Regions from separate parts of the Arthrobacter sp. 'calajunan' genome, predicted to be linked through region 2. Evidence: predicted binding sites of a transcription regulator. Region 2 holds the regulator's gene; each other region holds the start of a gene.

Region 1 (4,821 bases), on a different contig from region 2:
GAATGCGGCGGCCGAGGTCGGAGGGGAAGCCTGGGTGGTGGACCTGTCCGACACCTCGGGGCTGGAGGAGCTGTCCCTCGACGCCGACATCCTGGTCAACAATGCCGGGGTGCAGCGGGTGGGACCGATCCATGAATACCAACCCGATCATTGGCGCCTGATCCACCGATTGATGCTCGAAGCGCCGTTCCTGCTGATCCGCGCGGCGCTGCCGGGGATGTATGAGCGGGGGTTCGGGCGCATCATCAACATCTCCTCCGCCCATGGCCTGCGCGCCAGCGCGTTCAAGAGCGCCTACGTGTCGGCCAAGCACGGACTGGAGGGCCTGTCGAAGGCGACCGCGCTGGAAGGAGCGGAGCGCGGGGTGACGAGCAACTGCATCAATCCCGGATATGTGCGCACCCCGCTGGTCGAAGCGCAGATCGCCGACCAGGCGAGGGCCCACGGCATCGACGAATCCGAAGTGATGGAAAAGATCATGCTGACCGAGATGGCGGTTAAGCGGCTCATCGAGCCGGAGGAAGTCGCTTCGCTGGCCGGTTGGCTTGCGGGGGACAGTGCTGCGATGGCCACCGGAGCCAGCTACGCCATCGACGGAGGCTGGACGGCGCAATAGCCATTGAACCCGCCGCGGCAAACAGCGGGCAGGTGCCGGGAATGGACTTCCCGGCGCCTGCCCGCTGTCGTTTCTCGGCCGTATTTATGCCTTTGCTACGTGGTGCCCCAGCTGGCTGGTCGGCACGCGGTAGGTTTCGCGGGCGGTCAGCGCGGAGAGCGAGGCGATCAGGGCGATGGCCGCGGTGAACAGGCTGATCTGCACCCAGCCGCCGGGCTGCAGTCCGCCCAGGGCGGCGACGATGGACGGGGCGAAGCCAGCCATCAGGAAGCCCAGCTGGGTGCCGATGGCCAGGCCGGAGAAGCGCACCTGGGAGGAGAACATCTCCGCGTAGAAGCTCGGCCATACGGCGTTGGCCGCCGCGTAGGCGCAGGAGAAGACCAGCAGCGAGAGCCCGAACTGCAGCAGCGTGTTGCTGGTTTCCATGGATCGCAGGTAGAAGGGCATGACCGCGGCGGAAGCCAGCGCGCCGTAGATGAAGACCGGTTTGCGGCCGATCTTGTCGGCCAGCATGCCGAAGAGCGGTTGGGTGAGCAGTGCTCCGATATTGCCTGCCACGACCAGCCACAGGGTGATGGACTCGTCCATGTTGCCAATGGTCTTGCCGTAGGAGATGGCCAGGGTTCCATACACGGTGGACACCGCGGCGATGAACGCGCACAGCACCACGCGCAGCACGTCCTTCCAATGGAAGCGCAGCAGCACCGCCAGCGGCAGCTTGGCGATCTCGTTGTTCTTCTTGGCCTTCTCGAATTCAGGGGTCTCATGCAGCGAGCGGCGGATGAAGAAGGTGACCACAACAACCACGGCGGACAGCCAAAACGGGATGCGCCAGCCGATGCCGAACTTGATCTCGTCCGGCAGTGCCACTACCGGAATGAAGATCAAGGCCGCCAGGATCTGGCCGCCCTGGGTGCCGGTCAGGGTCCAGGAGGTGAAGAAGCTGCGCCGGTGATCCGGGGCGTGCTCCAGGGACATGGAGGAGGCTCCGGCCTGCTCGCCGGCGGCGGACAGGCCCTGCATCAGGCGGGCGACCACCAGCAGGATCGGGGCCAGCCAGCCGACCTGGTCGAAGGTGGGCAGGCAGCCGATGGCGAAGGTCGAGGCTCCCATGAGCACCAGGGTGAACATCAAGACCTTCTGGCGCCCGATCCGGTCGCCGAAGTGGCCCAGGATGATCGCGCCGATGGGGCGGGCGATGTAGGCGAAGCCGAAGGTCGCCAAGGACATGACCGCGGCGTTGGTGTCGGCGTCGGGGAAGAAGATGTGCGGGAAGATCAGGGCTGCGGCGGAGCCGAAGATGAAGAAGTCGTAGTATTCGACGGCGCTGCCCATGAAGCTGGCCAGCGCGGCCTTGACCGGCGTGCGCTGACCGGCTCCGTTGTCTTCAGATGCCGACGGCTTCGGTGTCGTGGTCATCGGGTTACTCCCTAGATGGTGGCGATGTTCTGGCCTCATTCCTTCTAATGTTCGCTATGCGACCACTTGTTCGGAATGTGTTCATTGGTTTAGAGTAGATGCAAATCACAGACGAAGCAATACCTGTTGCATCGATGACTGAATGCGAGGACCTGCGATGAGTACAACTGCCGAAGCCTATTTGGTGGGCTTGATCGGCGACGGGGTGATGCCGTCGCTGACTCCCGGAATGCACGAGCAGGAGGCTGATGCGCAGGGCCTGCGCTACCTGTACCGTCCCATCGACCTCACCGTGCTGGAGCGTCCGGGCAGCGATGTGGGTGCTCTATTAAAGGCCGGTGAGCAGCTCGGATTCAATGCCTTCAACATCACCCATCCGTGCAAGCAGCTGGTCCTGGAGCACCTTGATGAGATCTCCCAGAACGCGCGGGACATCGGCGCGGTGAATACGGTGGTCATCCGCGACGGGAAGTTCCACGGCTACAACACCGACGCCTCAGGATTCGGCCGCGGCTTCGCTGAAGGGCTGCCCGGAGCCAACCAGCAACAGGTCCTGCAGCTGGGAGCCGGCGGCGCCGGATCCGCCGTGGCCTACGCGCTGCTGGCGTCCGGAACCGAGCAGCTGTTCCTGGTGGACCCGGACGCGCAGCGCGCTGGGCAGCGGGCCGCGGAATTGAACCGGCTTTTCCCTGAAGCCACGGTCACCGCGGCGTCCCCTGACCAGGTTCCCGAGCTGCTGCCTGCGGCGGACGGGCTGCTGAACGCCACCCCGATCGGCATGCACCACCACCCGGGCCTGCCGCTGGATTTGGCCGGGCTCGAATCCCGCCACTGGGTAGCCGACTGCATCTACCGCCCGGTCGACACCGAACTGATCCTCGCAGCCCGCGACCGCGGCTGCCGGGTGCTTGACGGCGGGCACATGGCGGTGGGCCAGGCCGTGGACTCCTTCGAGATCTTCACCGGCATCAAGCCCGATGCCGCGCGCATGCGCGCACACCTGCTGGAAATGCTGGAGGCGGGCCTGTAATGCGCACCTCCATTGCCACCGTGTGCCTCTCGGGCACGCTGGAAGAGAAGATGCTCGCCTGCGCCAAGGCCGGATTCGACGGCATCGAGATCTTCGAGCAGGACCTTCTGGTCAGCCCGATGTCCCCGGAGGAGGTCCGGGCGCTGGCCGCGCGACTGGGGCTCACCTTGGACCTGTTCCAGCCCTTCCGCGACTTCGAAGGCGTCGAGCCGCAGCTGCTGCAGGCGAATCTGCACCGGGCGGAGGCGAAGTTCAAGCTCATGACGCGCCTGGGCATGGACATGATGCTGCTGTGCTCCAATGTCGGCACCGCCACGATCAACGACGACGAGCTGTTCGTCTCCCAGATCCGCCAGCTCGCGGACCTGGCCGCCGGATACGGGATCCGCATCGCCTACGAGGCGCTGGCCTGGGGCACATACGTGAACACCTACCAGCACTCCTGGGAGATCGCCCGCCAGGTGGACCGCGAGAACGTGGGCATCTGCCTGGACAGCTTCCACATCCTCTCGCGCGGGGACGACCCCGAGGCGATCGCGCAGATCCCGGGGGAGAAGATCTTCTTCGTGCAGCTGGCCGACGCCCCGGTGCTGTCCATGGACATCCTGTCCTGGTCGCGGCACTACCGGGTGTTCCCGGGGCAGGGCGGATTCAAGCTGGACGAGTTCCTCGGCGCCATCGCCCGCTCGGGCTATGCCGGCATCATTTCGCTGGAAATCTTCAACGACGTCTTCCGCCAGTCGAATGTCGAGCGCACCGCGGTGGACGGGCTGCGCTCGCTGAACCTGCTGCAGTCCCAAACCGCCGCGCTGCTCGATGCGCAGGGCATCGGCTCCGCTCTTGCACTGCAGGCACTGCCCGGCGGGCAGAAGGCCAACGGTTTCGACTTCACCGAAATCCGCACCGAGGACCCCGAACCGGTGGCCCGGCTGCTGGCCCAGCTGGGCTTCGAATTCCGCGGCCAGCACCGGCGCAAGCCGGTGCAGCTGTTCAGCGCCGGCGGGGCGCGGATCATCATCAACTCGCAGCGCAGCCGCGGGGTCACCGCCGCGGTGTCAGGCTTCGGGGTGCAGGTCCCGGACCCCGCCGCGGCCGGCGAGCGCGCCGTGCAGCTGCTGGCCCGCCCGGTCCCGCGCCAGCACCTGCGCAACGAGGCGGACCTGCCCGGCTTCAACGCCCCAGACAACACCGAGGTCTTCTTCGGAGCCACCGGGGACGCCGGGGGCTGGGAAGCCGAATTCGGGGTCCACGAGTCCGGAGCCGCGGCGGGGCACCCCGCGCTGATCCAGTGCATCGACCACCTGAACCTCGCCCAGCCTTGGCAGTCATTCGACGAATCCGTGCTGTTCTACACCAGCGTGCTGAACCTCCAGGCGCTGCCCGGCACCGAGGTTCCCAGCCCCATGGGGCTGGTCCGCTCGCAGGTGCTGGCCACCGGGGACAATGCGGTCAGGTTGGCGCTGAACATCGTTCCGCACGGGCTGGAAGAGGCCATCGACAGGAACCACGAGTACCCCGAGCACACCGCGGTGCGCACTGGGGACATCATCACCCTGGCCCGCAACGCGGTGGCCGACGGCATGGAATTCCTGCACATCCCGGCCAACTACTACGAGGACCTCGCCGCGCGCTTCGACCTGGAGCCGCAGCTGCTCCAGACTTTGCAGGAGCTGAACCTGCTGTACGACCGGGACGAGCACGGGGAGTTCCTGCATTTCTACACAGAGACCATTGGAAACATGTTCTTTGAAGTAGT
Region 2 (4,821 bases):
CCTTCGCTTGTCTTTTCTACTTCTGTGCGCTGAGCAGTTCGGTCAGCCGCTCCAAGAAGGCGGTGGTTTCGGCCTCAGTTCCCGCGGTGACTCGCAGGGTGCCGGCGATTCCGTTGTCACGGATGATGATTCCAGCGTCCAGAAGCCCCTGCCAAATGGCGTGGGGGTCGTTCAGGCCGCCGAAAAAGACGAAGTTCGAGTCTGAAACCGAAGGCTTCAAACCCAGCTCGGTCAAGGTGCTCACGATGCGGTCGCGCTGGGTCTTGATTTCTTCGACCTGTGCCAGCAGAAGGTCAACGTTCTTCAGCGCGGCAATGGCGGTCGCCTGGGTCACTGCAGAGAGGTGGTAGGGCAGGCGGACAAGCCGAATCGCATCGGTGACTTCCGGTGCCGCAGCCAAGTAGCCCACTCGGGCGCCAGCCAGGCCGAAGGCCTTGGACATCGTGCGGCTGACAATCAAGCGCTGGCGACCTCCGAGGAGGCTCAGTGCCGACTTGGTATTGGCCAGTGAAAATTCAGCGTAGGCCTCGTCGACGATGACCATGGCGTTGGTCTCGGAGGCTGCCTCGTAGACAGCCTCGATGACATCCAATCCCAATGCCGTGCCGGTTGGGTTGTTCGGAGAGCAGAGGAAAACGATATTCGGTGTGTGCTCGCGTACCTGCGCGGCAGCAGAGTCGGCCGAGAGAGTGAAATCATCGGCGCGTTGGCCGGCGATGTATTCGGTATCGGTTCCGCTGGCCAGCAGAGGGTACATGGAATAAGTGGGGCCGAAACTCATGACGCTTCGACCGGGGCCACCGAAGGCTTGCAGGATCTGCTGCAGGATCTCATTGGAACCGTTCGCGGCCCAAATGTTCTCGCGATCCAGATCGTGGCCCAGGTACTTGGCTAGGAGTTCACGCAATTCCACGAATTCACGATCCGGGTAGCGATTCAGCGTGGACGCTGCCTTGGAGACTTCTTGAGCGATTGCATCAATCACGGTCTGCGGAAGCGGATGGGTGTTCTCATTGACATTCAGCTGAATTGGTACGTCAATTTGTGGCGCACCGTAAGGGGACAGCCCGCGGAGATTCTCACGCAAGGGCAGCTGACTCAATAGTTCACTGCGGACATTCACGTCATTAAGTCTAATGGCGCAGTCGTCGGTTCAAGAATTGGCGACAAACCTTGGTAACAATACCTGTCGCCATTTTGAGGGTTTGACCGGCTAGTTGGCCAACACCGGGATCTCCAAGGTGTCGCCAACGCGGATCTCGCTGGAGTCCAGTGCGTTGATCTCCGTGATATGCTCCATGGCCGCATTCACGTCGTAGCCTACGGCGTATTCACGGGCGAGATTCCACAACGAGTCGCCCGGGATGACGGTCACGGCCACGGTTTCAACACCTTGCGGCGAGTTGGACGCCGCCTGGGCACTTGAAGTGAACATGGTGATCAGGAATGCGGCGGCGATGGTCAGAATGAACACCGGGACCCCAACCAGCACAGCCCAGCCGCGACGATTGATGCGGATCTTCATGTGTTCTTTGGTGCGTTTCGAGTCAAGTGCGGCGGTTGCCATGACTATTCTCCTCAACAGTGGCATGATGCGAACCTGTCTTCGAATACTGTTTTCGAAGATGTGTTCGATTCTCGTATATCTTTTCTAACAGAACTTCGCGGAAATTGTCCAGACACTTTCGAACAAATCTTTGAAAGACTCCCTCACATCGACTAAGATTTCGAAGTAGAAGAGGAACGAATACATAACATCACTGGCTTCCGACAGTTAGGCATCCGCCCAGCTCACGACCGGTGATTAGGGAAGGCTAAAGGTCATGTCAGCTTCAGAGCGCACTCCCCGATCGAATGCACGTTCGCTGACGATCCGCCAGAAGAAAATTCTCGAGACCATCCAGCGCTCGATCGGAAAGAACGGCTATCCGCCGTCGATGCGCGAGATCGGCGACACCGTGGGGCTCAAGAGCCTGTCGAGTGTCACGCACCAGTTGAGTCAGCTTGAAAAGCTCGGCTACCTTCGTCGTGATCCACGCCGACCTCGTGCCATGGAGATCCTGCTGCCGCTGCAGCTCAGCGAGGATGCCGCAGCGGCCGAGGCGCCCAAGCCAGCGGAAGAGGCCGGCAAGGAAGATGCGAAGATCATTGAGCTGAGCACCTCCGCGGACACCACTATGGTGCCGCTGGTTGGCCGTATCGCCGCTGGTGGACCGATCCTTGCAGATCAGACGGTAGAGGACGTGTTCGCGCTTCCGCGCCAGCTGGTGGGCCACGGAGAGCTGTTCATGCTTCGAGTCTCAGGAGACTCGATGGTTGATGCTGCGATCTGCGACGGCGACTGGGTTGTTGTGCGTCGCCAGCAAACTGCGAACAACGGCGACATCGTGGCTGCATTGCTCGATGAAGAAGCTACCGTGAAGACGTTCCGGCAGCGCGACGGTCATACCTGGTTGTTGCCGCAGAATTCTCGGTACGAGCCGATCCTCGGTGATGCAGCGACCGTCATGGGACGCGTTGTATCGGTCATGCGTTCGCTCTAATCCGACAAATCGAAGAGCGCTGGGGTGCAGTTCAATATAACTGCGTCCCAGCGCTCTTTGCTTCGACACGGGCTCAGCCGTGCCGGCTTCCGCGGAATGAACCAATACCGATCTAGCGGTTCGGGTCCATCCGCTTGAGGACACCGGTGATGGTCTTCTTGTCCACGGTGGGCCACATCGGCGGCAACGAGGCCTTGAGGAAACTGCCGTAGCGTGCGGTAGCCATGCGTGAGTCGAGGATTGCCACGACGCCCTTGTCCGACACGGAACGAATCAACCGGCCAGCGCCCTGGGCCAGACGGATCGCGGCGTGGGTGGCCGAAACCTGCATGAAACCGTTGCCGCCGTGCTTCTGCACGTCTTCGGTGCGGGCCTTGGAGATCGGATCGTCCGGACGCGGGAACGGGATCTTGTCGATAATAACCAAACGGCAGGAGTCGCCAGGCACGTCTACGCCCTGCCAGAGAGTCATGGTGCCGAAGAGACAAGTGTCCCGTTCCTCGGCAAACTGCGCTACCAGAGACTTCATGCTCGCATCACCCTGGCAGAGGATCTCGACGTCGAGGCGCTCGCGCAAGATCGCCGCCGCTTCTTCGGCAGAACGCTTCGAGGTGAACAGCGCCAACGCGCCGCCGCCCGAAGCCTTGATCAGATCCTCGATTTCGTCCAGGGTCTCGGCGGCAAGCTGCCTGCCGGGTTTGGGCAGGTGCTTGGCGACATACAAGATGCCCTGCTTCGGATAATCGAATGGGCTGCCGACGTCGATGCCTGTCCATGACGGTGCACCGGCACCCATGAGCCCCAGTGAACCGGCCACCGAGTCGAATTGCGCGCCGATGGCCAAGGTGGCGCTGGTCAAGATGACGGTACGACCGTCAAAGAGTCCTTCGCGCAGTTTTCCGGCCACGGACAGCGGTGCCACGTTAAGTGTCGCCGGCTGGTTGTCATCCGCCTCGACATAGCCGCGGCCTTCGACAAATTCTCGCGGACGGGTCGTGTAGAGCACCTCCCGGCGGTCTTCGGCTTCGAGCATGCGGATGGCGTCGTCCATGACGGCCTGCATTTGCGACCTGGCGGTCTGGCGACCACCATCGGCCGGCGCGTTGGCTTCAGGCTTCGTCAATGCGAGAATGAGCCGGGCCTGTTCCACGATGTCGTTCAGGGCGATTCCCATGTCCTCGCGCAGGCCGGTCTGCAACAACCCGGTCGGTACGCCGGTCAAGGCCTTTTCAAGTCTGTTGGTGGCTTTGACCAATTCGTCAACGTTGACGGCGCAATGGCGCTTGGCCCCGCCCGCTGCGGTGAGCACCATACGAGCCGACAGTGCCCCTGAGACCGAGCTGGTGACGCGGTCCTGGAGCTCGTGGGCCTCATCGATGATGGCGACGTCGAAGTCCGGGAGCACCGACAGCCCTTCGAAGGCGGAGACCGCCAGCAGGGCGTGGTTGGTAATCACCACGTCGGATTCGGCGGCCCGGGCGCGGGCCATCTCCGAGAAGCATTCATCGGCCATAGGGCATTTCTGGGAGCCAAGGCACTCCATGGCGGACACCGAAACCTGTTTCCATGCCTTGTCGCTGACTCCGGGGACCAGTTCGTCCCGGTCCCCTGTGTCGGTGCGCTCGGCCCATTCGCGAAGCTTCATGACTTCGCTGGCCAGCGGGGAAAATGTCTGTCCCCTGGGCGCGGCGGGCTCATCCATGGAGAACAACGTGCCTTCGTCGTCTTCCGGGTATCCGCCGCCGAGCTTGTACTGGCAGAGGTAGTTGGAGCGGCCCTTGAGCAGGGCCACGTCCATGGGTCGCGAAAGCTTGCCCTTGAGAGACTCCAGGAGCCGAGGTACGTCACGTCCGACGATCTGCGACTGCAACGCCAAGGTTGCAGTCGATACGATTACCGGTTTGGCGCTGGTCTGGGCGTGTGCCAGTGCCGGGATCAGGTAGCCCATGGACTTGCCCGTACCGGTTCCTGCTTGCACCAGCAGATGCTCTTCGTCTTCCAGCGCCGATACAACGTGCTTGACCATTTCCTGCTGGCCGGCGCGCATGGCGCCGCCCATGGAAGTTACTGCGGCTTCCAGCAGGTCAAGGGCCTGCTCTTGCTTATCCATGAAGGTTGAAAGTCTCCAACTCTGCTGCCAACGATTCTCGTACCTTGACGATCAATCTGGTTCCGTTCTCCAGATGCTCGCTTTCAAGGATTTCAGACTCACTCTGATGAAGTTTCGCGATCAGATCCCCGCGGCTATATGGGATCAGCACTTCCATCTGCACTCCCG
Region 3 (4,821 bases), on a different contig from region 2:
GGATCCGCCACCGGGCGTCGAGGACTCGGTGCCCTGGCTGGATGGCGCTGAGCTCTGCTCCGGGCCTTCGGTCGGAGTGGAGGACGGCTGCGGGCTTGCGGACGCTGAGCTGCCCACCCCCGGTGCAGACGTTGCGGACGCGCTGGGGGTGGGGTTTTGGTTGCCGGGCTGGGCGGCGCTGCAGCCGCCCAGCACCAGGACGGAAAGCATACCCAGCGAAACAAGCCGGCGCGTACGAGGTGTCATGGGAACATTCTTCCATTCGATCCTGCGAGGAAACTTGGTTTGGCGGGCCGGGAATCTCAGGCCTTCACCAGGGGCAGCTCGTCCCACTCGGTGGTGTAGCGCTGGGAGATGTGCTCGCGCTTCATCGACCATGCCGGAGCCTGCGCGATCCCCGCGCGTCCAAGGCCAATGGCCTTGGCCCCGAATCGCGCCGAGATGTCCTGCACCACGCCCGAGACGTTCACCGGTTCGTGCTCCGGATCATTCCCGCCCTGGCCGAAGAGGTCCAGCTGCGCTTCGCCCGGGGAGTCGCTTAGCCCGGAGAGGATGACTCCGCCGCGCACATAGTCCACGCCGGTGTGCATCAGCCCGTTCATGGCGGCCACGGCCAGACGCGTCAGCAGGATCGGGTCGCGGGTGGGCTTGGGTAACCGCACCTGGGTGCTGGGGAAGGAGGCCTCCCCCTGGGCGAAGCGGCTGGTCCCGGCCATCACCGTCAGCAGCGACGCATAGCGGCCTTCCTTGGCCAGGCGCGCGGCGGCCTTCTGCGCGTAGATGGACATGACTTCTTCCATGGCTTCGCGGGTGCGCACCGGGGAGGAGAAGGATCGGGTGAACATGACCTGCCCCTTGTCGCTGCGCTCCTCGACCGGGCCGATGCATCGTTGCCCGTTGAGCTCGAACACCGTGCGTTGCAGGACCACCGAGAATTTTCGCCGGATCAGCATCGGATCGGCTGCTTCGAGGTCCGCAATGGATTCGATGCCCATGCCGGCCAGCTTGGCGCCGGTCTTGCGCCCGACGCCCCAGACATCCGTGGCTGGCACCAGCGACTTGATCCGTGCGAGCACGTCCGGGTCCATGAGGTCCTGCACGCACACCCCGCCGAGGTTCGCATTGTGCTTGGCGACGTGGTTGGCGAACTTGGCCAGCGTCTTGGTCGAGGACACCCCGACACACACCGGGACCCCGATCAGGCGGTCGATGGACGAACGGATCTGCGCGGCCGTGGTACGCACCTGTTCCAGGCCGCCCTCCAGTCCGACGAATGATTCGTCGATGGAGTACACCTCATGCCAGGTGCCGAAGCGGCCGAGCAGTTCCATGACCCGCGCCGAGATGTCGCCGTAGAGTTCGTAGTTGCTTGAGCGCACGGCGAGGTTGTGGGTTTGCATGTAGCGCTGCACCTTGAAGAACGGCTCGCCGGTCCCGATGCCCAGGTCCTTGGCCTCCTGGGAGCGGGCCACCACGCAGCCGTCGTTATTGGAGAGCACCACAACCGGCCGGTTCATCAGCGAGCGGTCGAAAACACGCTCGCAGGAGACGTAGAAGTTGTTGACGTCGACGAGCGCGACGTGGTCACCGGACATGGTGCAGGCACCTCGTGACCACTCCGAAGACGCTCACGTCGTCCCCCTCGGCGAGCACCACCGGCAGCGTGGACTCGTCGCACAGCAGCCCGACCCGCTGTCCGTCGATCTGCCAGCGGCGCACCAGCAGCTGGCCGTTGAGCGTCAGGACCACCACGGAGTTGTGGCGTACCGGCATCGAGCGGTCCACGATGATCTCGTCGCCGTCGTAGATTCCGGCGGACTGCATGGATCCTCCGCCCACGCGCATGATGAAGGTGGATACCCGGTCCTTGACCAGCAGGCGGTTCAGGTCGAATCCGCCGTCGAAATAGTCGCGGGCGGGGGAAGGAAAGCCCATCGCGGAGACCGCTTGCACGGGCCCCTGGCTGGCGCCTTCCGGCACGTACGGCTGCGCATCTGCCACCGCTTTCTCACCTGCTTCGATCCATCCCACGGAGAATTTATTCGCATAAACTTTCGAACAATTGGAATTGTACCCTGTTTGATCGACACCGTGCCGACGACTATTTGTGAAGCCCAAAAATGGCCAGGGCACACGGCTGCACCTACGCTGGGAGAGCGCGGCATCCGCAGCCCGCACCGTTCCAGCCAAGGAGTACCGTGAAAATTCTGCTGATCAGCTGCGGCGACGTGGCCACCGAAGCCGGGCTGCGCTTCGCCGCCCTCGGCCACGAGGTGACCGGATGGCGCCGGAACAGCTCCAAGCTGCCCGCGCCGATGCACGGCCAGGACGTCGATTTGCAGGGCGACGAGCCCTGGCCGCGGATCGACCCGGAAACCCGGATCGCGGTGCTCACCCCGGTGCCTGCCAGCCGCGACGTGCCGGGCTACGAGCGGGCCTACCTGCAGGTGGCCGGCAAGCTGGTCGGCGCACTCAAGGAGCAGGCGCCGCAGCTTGAGCGCATCATCTATGTTTCCTCCTCGGCGGTCTCCGGCGGAGACCACGGAGACTGGGTGGACGAGTCAACCCCTTCGGAACCCAACCGCGAAACCTCGGTGGTGCTGGCCCGCACCGAGCAGGCACTGCTCGATTCGGGACTGCCGGTGACGGTGCTGCGCGCATCGGGCATCTACGGCCCGGGACGCAACCACCTGATCACCCAGGTGCGCAACGGCACCGCACGGCTGCCTTTCGGATCCCACTGGACCAACCGCATCCACCGCGACGACCTGGCCCGGGCCATCGTCCATGTGGCGGAACTGGGCGACCTCGCCGAGCAGCTGTATCTGGTGACCGACAACGAACCGGCGCAGCTGGAGGACATCTTCACCTTCCTGGCCGGCGAGCTGGACCTGCCGATTCCCCCTGCGGCCACCGAACCCGCCGCCCGGCGCGCCGCGGACCGCAGGATCGATAACTCCAAGCTGCTGTCCACCGGCTTCACGCTGGCATTCCCCGGGTACCGCGAAGGCTACCGCTCGGTGCTGGCCGGGGAATCATCGCGCCACCCCTGAGCAGCGGTTAAACGTAAACGAACCGGCTTGCACGACCCGAATGGGTGCGTGCAGGCCGGTTCGCCTTTTCACGTTCCGGGTGTGGACCGAAACGGGCTAGAAACCCTTGCGCAGCGGGTTGAAATGGCGGGAAATGGCCGGCGCGGCCTGGCCGGTGATCTGGGCGGCAAGGATCTTGCCGGTCAGCGGGCCGAGGGCGACGCCCCACATGCCGTGCCCGCCGCCGACCGAGACGCGCGAGGAGGAGGTCTGGCCAACCAGCGGCAGGCCGTCAGCGGTGCACGGGCGTCCGCCGACCCATTCTTCCTTGCGGTTCTCCCAGTTGATGCCTTTGTAGACCGGGGTGGCCGCTGCCACGATGGCCTCGATGCGCTTCGGTTCCAGCTTGTGGTTGACGTCGCGGAACTCCATGGTGCCGGCCACGCGGAAGCGGTCGCCGAGCGGGGTGCAGGCCACGCGCTGGGACGGGAAGTAGATCGGGTGGGTCGGCATGCTCTCCGGTTCCACGGTGAACGAGTAGCCACGGCCTGCCTGGACAACCACCTTGACGCCGAACTTGGCCGCCAGGTCGGTCATCCATGCGCCGGTTGCCAGCACCACGTGGTCGGCGGTGATGGCGCGGCCCTCGGAACCGATCACGGTGACCGATCCACCGTTGTCGCGCACATCGGTGACGTTGAAGGCGCCGATGATGTCGCCGCCGCGGGCGACCACAGACTCGGCGAGCGATTCCATGAACTTCGGCGGGTTCAGGTAGCGCTGGCCCTTGATGGCGATGCCGGCGGCAACGTTGTCCGACAGGGTCGGCTCGATGCTGCGCAGCTGGTCCCCGGAAAGCAGGTCGAAGTCGACATGGCCACCGGTCTTGTGGATCATCTCGAACTCATGCAGCAGCGCGTCGCGGTCCTTCATGGAAACGAAGCCGGTCAGGAACGGGTCTGCAGGCTTGGTCAGCTCGCGGGCGCCCGGTCCCGCGGAGGTGTCTTCGGCGATTTCGTCGAATGCGTCCAGGCCGGTGTGGCCCACCTCGGAGAAGATGCGCATGGCTTCTTCCCACTTCTTCGGGGTCGAGTGCCAGGCGAAGCCGAGCAGGAAGCGCAGCAGCTTCCCATCGGCCTTCAGCGGAATGTAGAGCGGCGAAGCTGGATCCAGCATCATCTTCAGGCCGTTGGAGAACACCGACGGTTCGGCGATCGGCAGGGTCAGCGCCGGGGTCAGCCAGCCGGCATTGCCCCACGACGAGCCGGAGGCCACGCCGCCGCGGTCCACGACGGTCACCTTGACGCCGGCTTCCTGCAGGTACCAAGCGGTCGACAGGCCAACGAAACCTGCGCCGACAACTACAACATGATCAGGAACAGCTGCACCCATGATCCACACTCCTAAGTTTTCAGAGCCCCTCCACACGGGGCCGTCGCAACTCACTTTTGCGTGAAACAGGGCGAAAATCAACGAGTCCTGAGGATTCGACGGTGAGCGAGGACACACCAACCTGTGATCTGCGTTTTATACGGAGATCAAACTCAAGCGCCGTATTTATTTCGGCCAATCACGCTTCGACGGATAAAAAGCCTCCGGAGCACCACTGATTCGCACAGTTGTGGGTCGAGGATTTCGCTGCCTGCGTAGACTGGAGTGGAATCATCTTTCCTGCCTAGCTAAGGAAAATCAGCAAACTTATGGCATCACGCAAACCAGCCAAGAAAAAGCAGTCGCAGGGCCATCCAGCCCGCCGTGAAGGCGCAAGCTCGGTTCCCTTTGAATCCGA

What was found. Region 2 encodes LexA, which represses DNA repair genes until DNA is damaged. Its sites were predicted from a motif close to TCGAACANNTGTTCGA; they were not measured.
Region 1: a site for LexA is predicted at 2,094-2,109, ahead of RF641_RS06215 (shikimate dehydrogenase). Genes of this name have one in related genera too.
Region 3: a site for LexA is predicted at 2,043-2,058, ahead of RF641_RS12790 (LexA family protein). Genes of this name have one in related genera too.

The regions. Positions count from the first base shown of each region.
Region 1 is NZ_JBKZDY010000003.1:291,202-296,022, forward strand. It holds gene RF641_RS06205 (3-hydroxybutyrate dehydrogenase) at 1-616, shown strand, start outside; gene RF641_RS06210 (MFS transporter) at 701-2,035, opposite strand; gene RF641_RS06215 (shikimate dehydrogenase) at 2,193-3,065, shown strand; gene RF641_RS06220 (bifunctional sugar phosphate isomerase/epimerase/4-hydroxyphenylpyruvate dioxygenase family protein) at 3,065-4,821, shown strand, end outside.
Region 2 is NZ_JBKZDY010000002.1:35,245-40,065, forward strand. It holds gene RF641_RS02665 (histidinol-phosphate transaminase) at 17-1,123, opposite strand; gene RF641_RS02670 (LysM peptidoglycan-binding domain-containing protein) at 1,214-1,567, opposite strand; gene lexA (transcriptional repressor LexA) at 1,824-2,543, shown strand; gene RF641_RS02680 (ATP-dependent DNA helicase) at 2,656-4,653, opposite strand; gene hflX (GTPase HflX) at 4,646-4,821, opposite strand, start outside.
Region 3 is NZ_JBKZDY010000007.1:193,161-197,981, reverse strand. It holds gene RF641_RS12800 (glycoside hydrolase family 3 N-terminal domain-containing protein) at 1-246, opposite strand, end outside; gene RF641_RS12795 (Y-family DNA polymerase) at 303-1,595, opposite strand; gene RF641_RS12790 (LexA family protein) at 1,585-2,031, opposite strand; gene RF641_RS12785 (NAD-dependent epimerase/dehydratase family protein) at 2,199-3,053, shown strand; gene RF641_RS12780 (NAD(P)/FAD-dependent oxidoreductase) at 3,150-4,424, opposite strand; gene RF641_RS12775 (hypothetical protein) at 4,733-4,821, shown strand, end outside.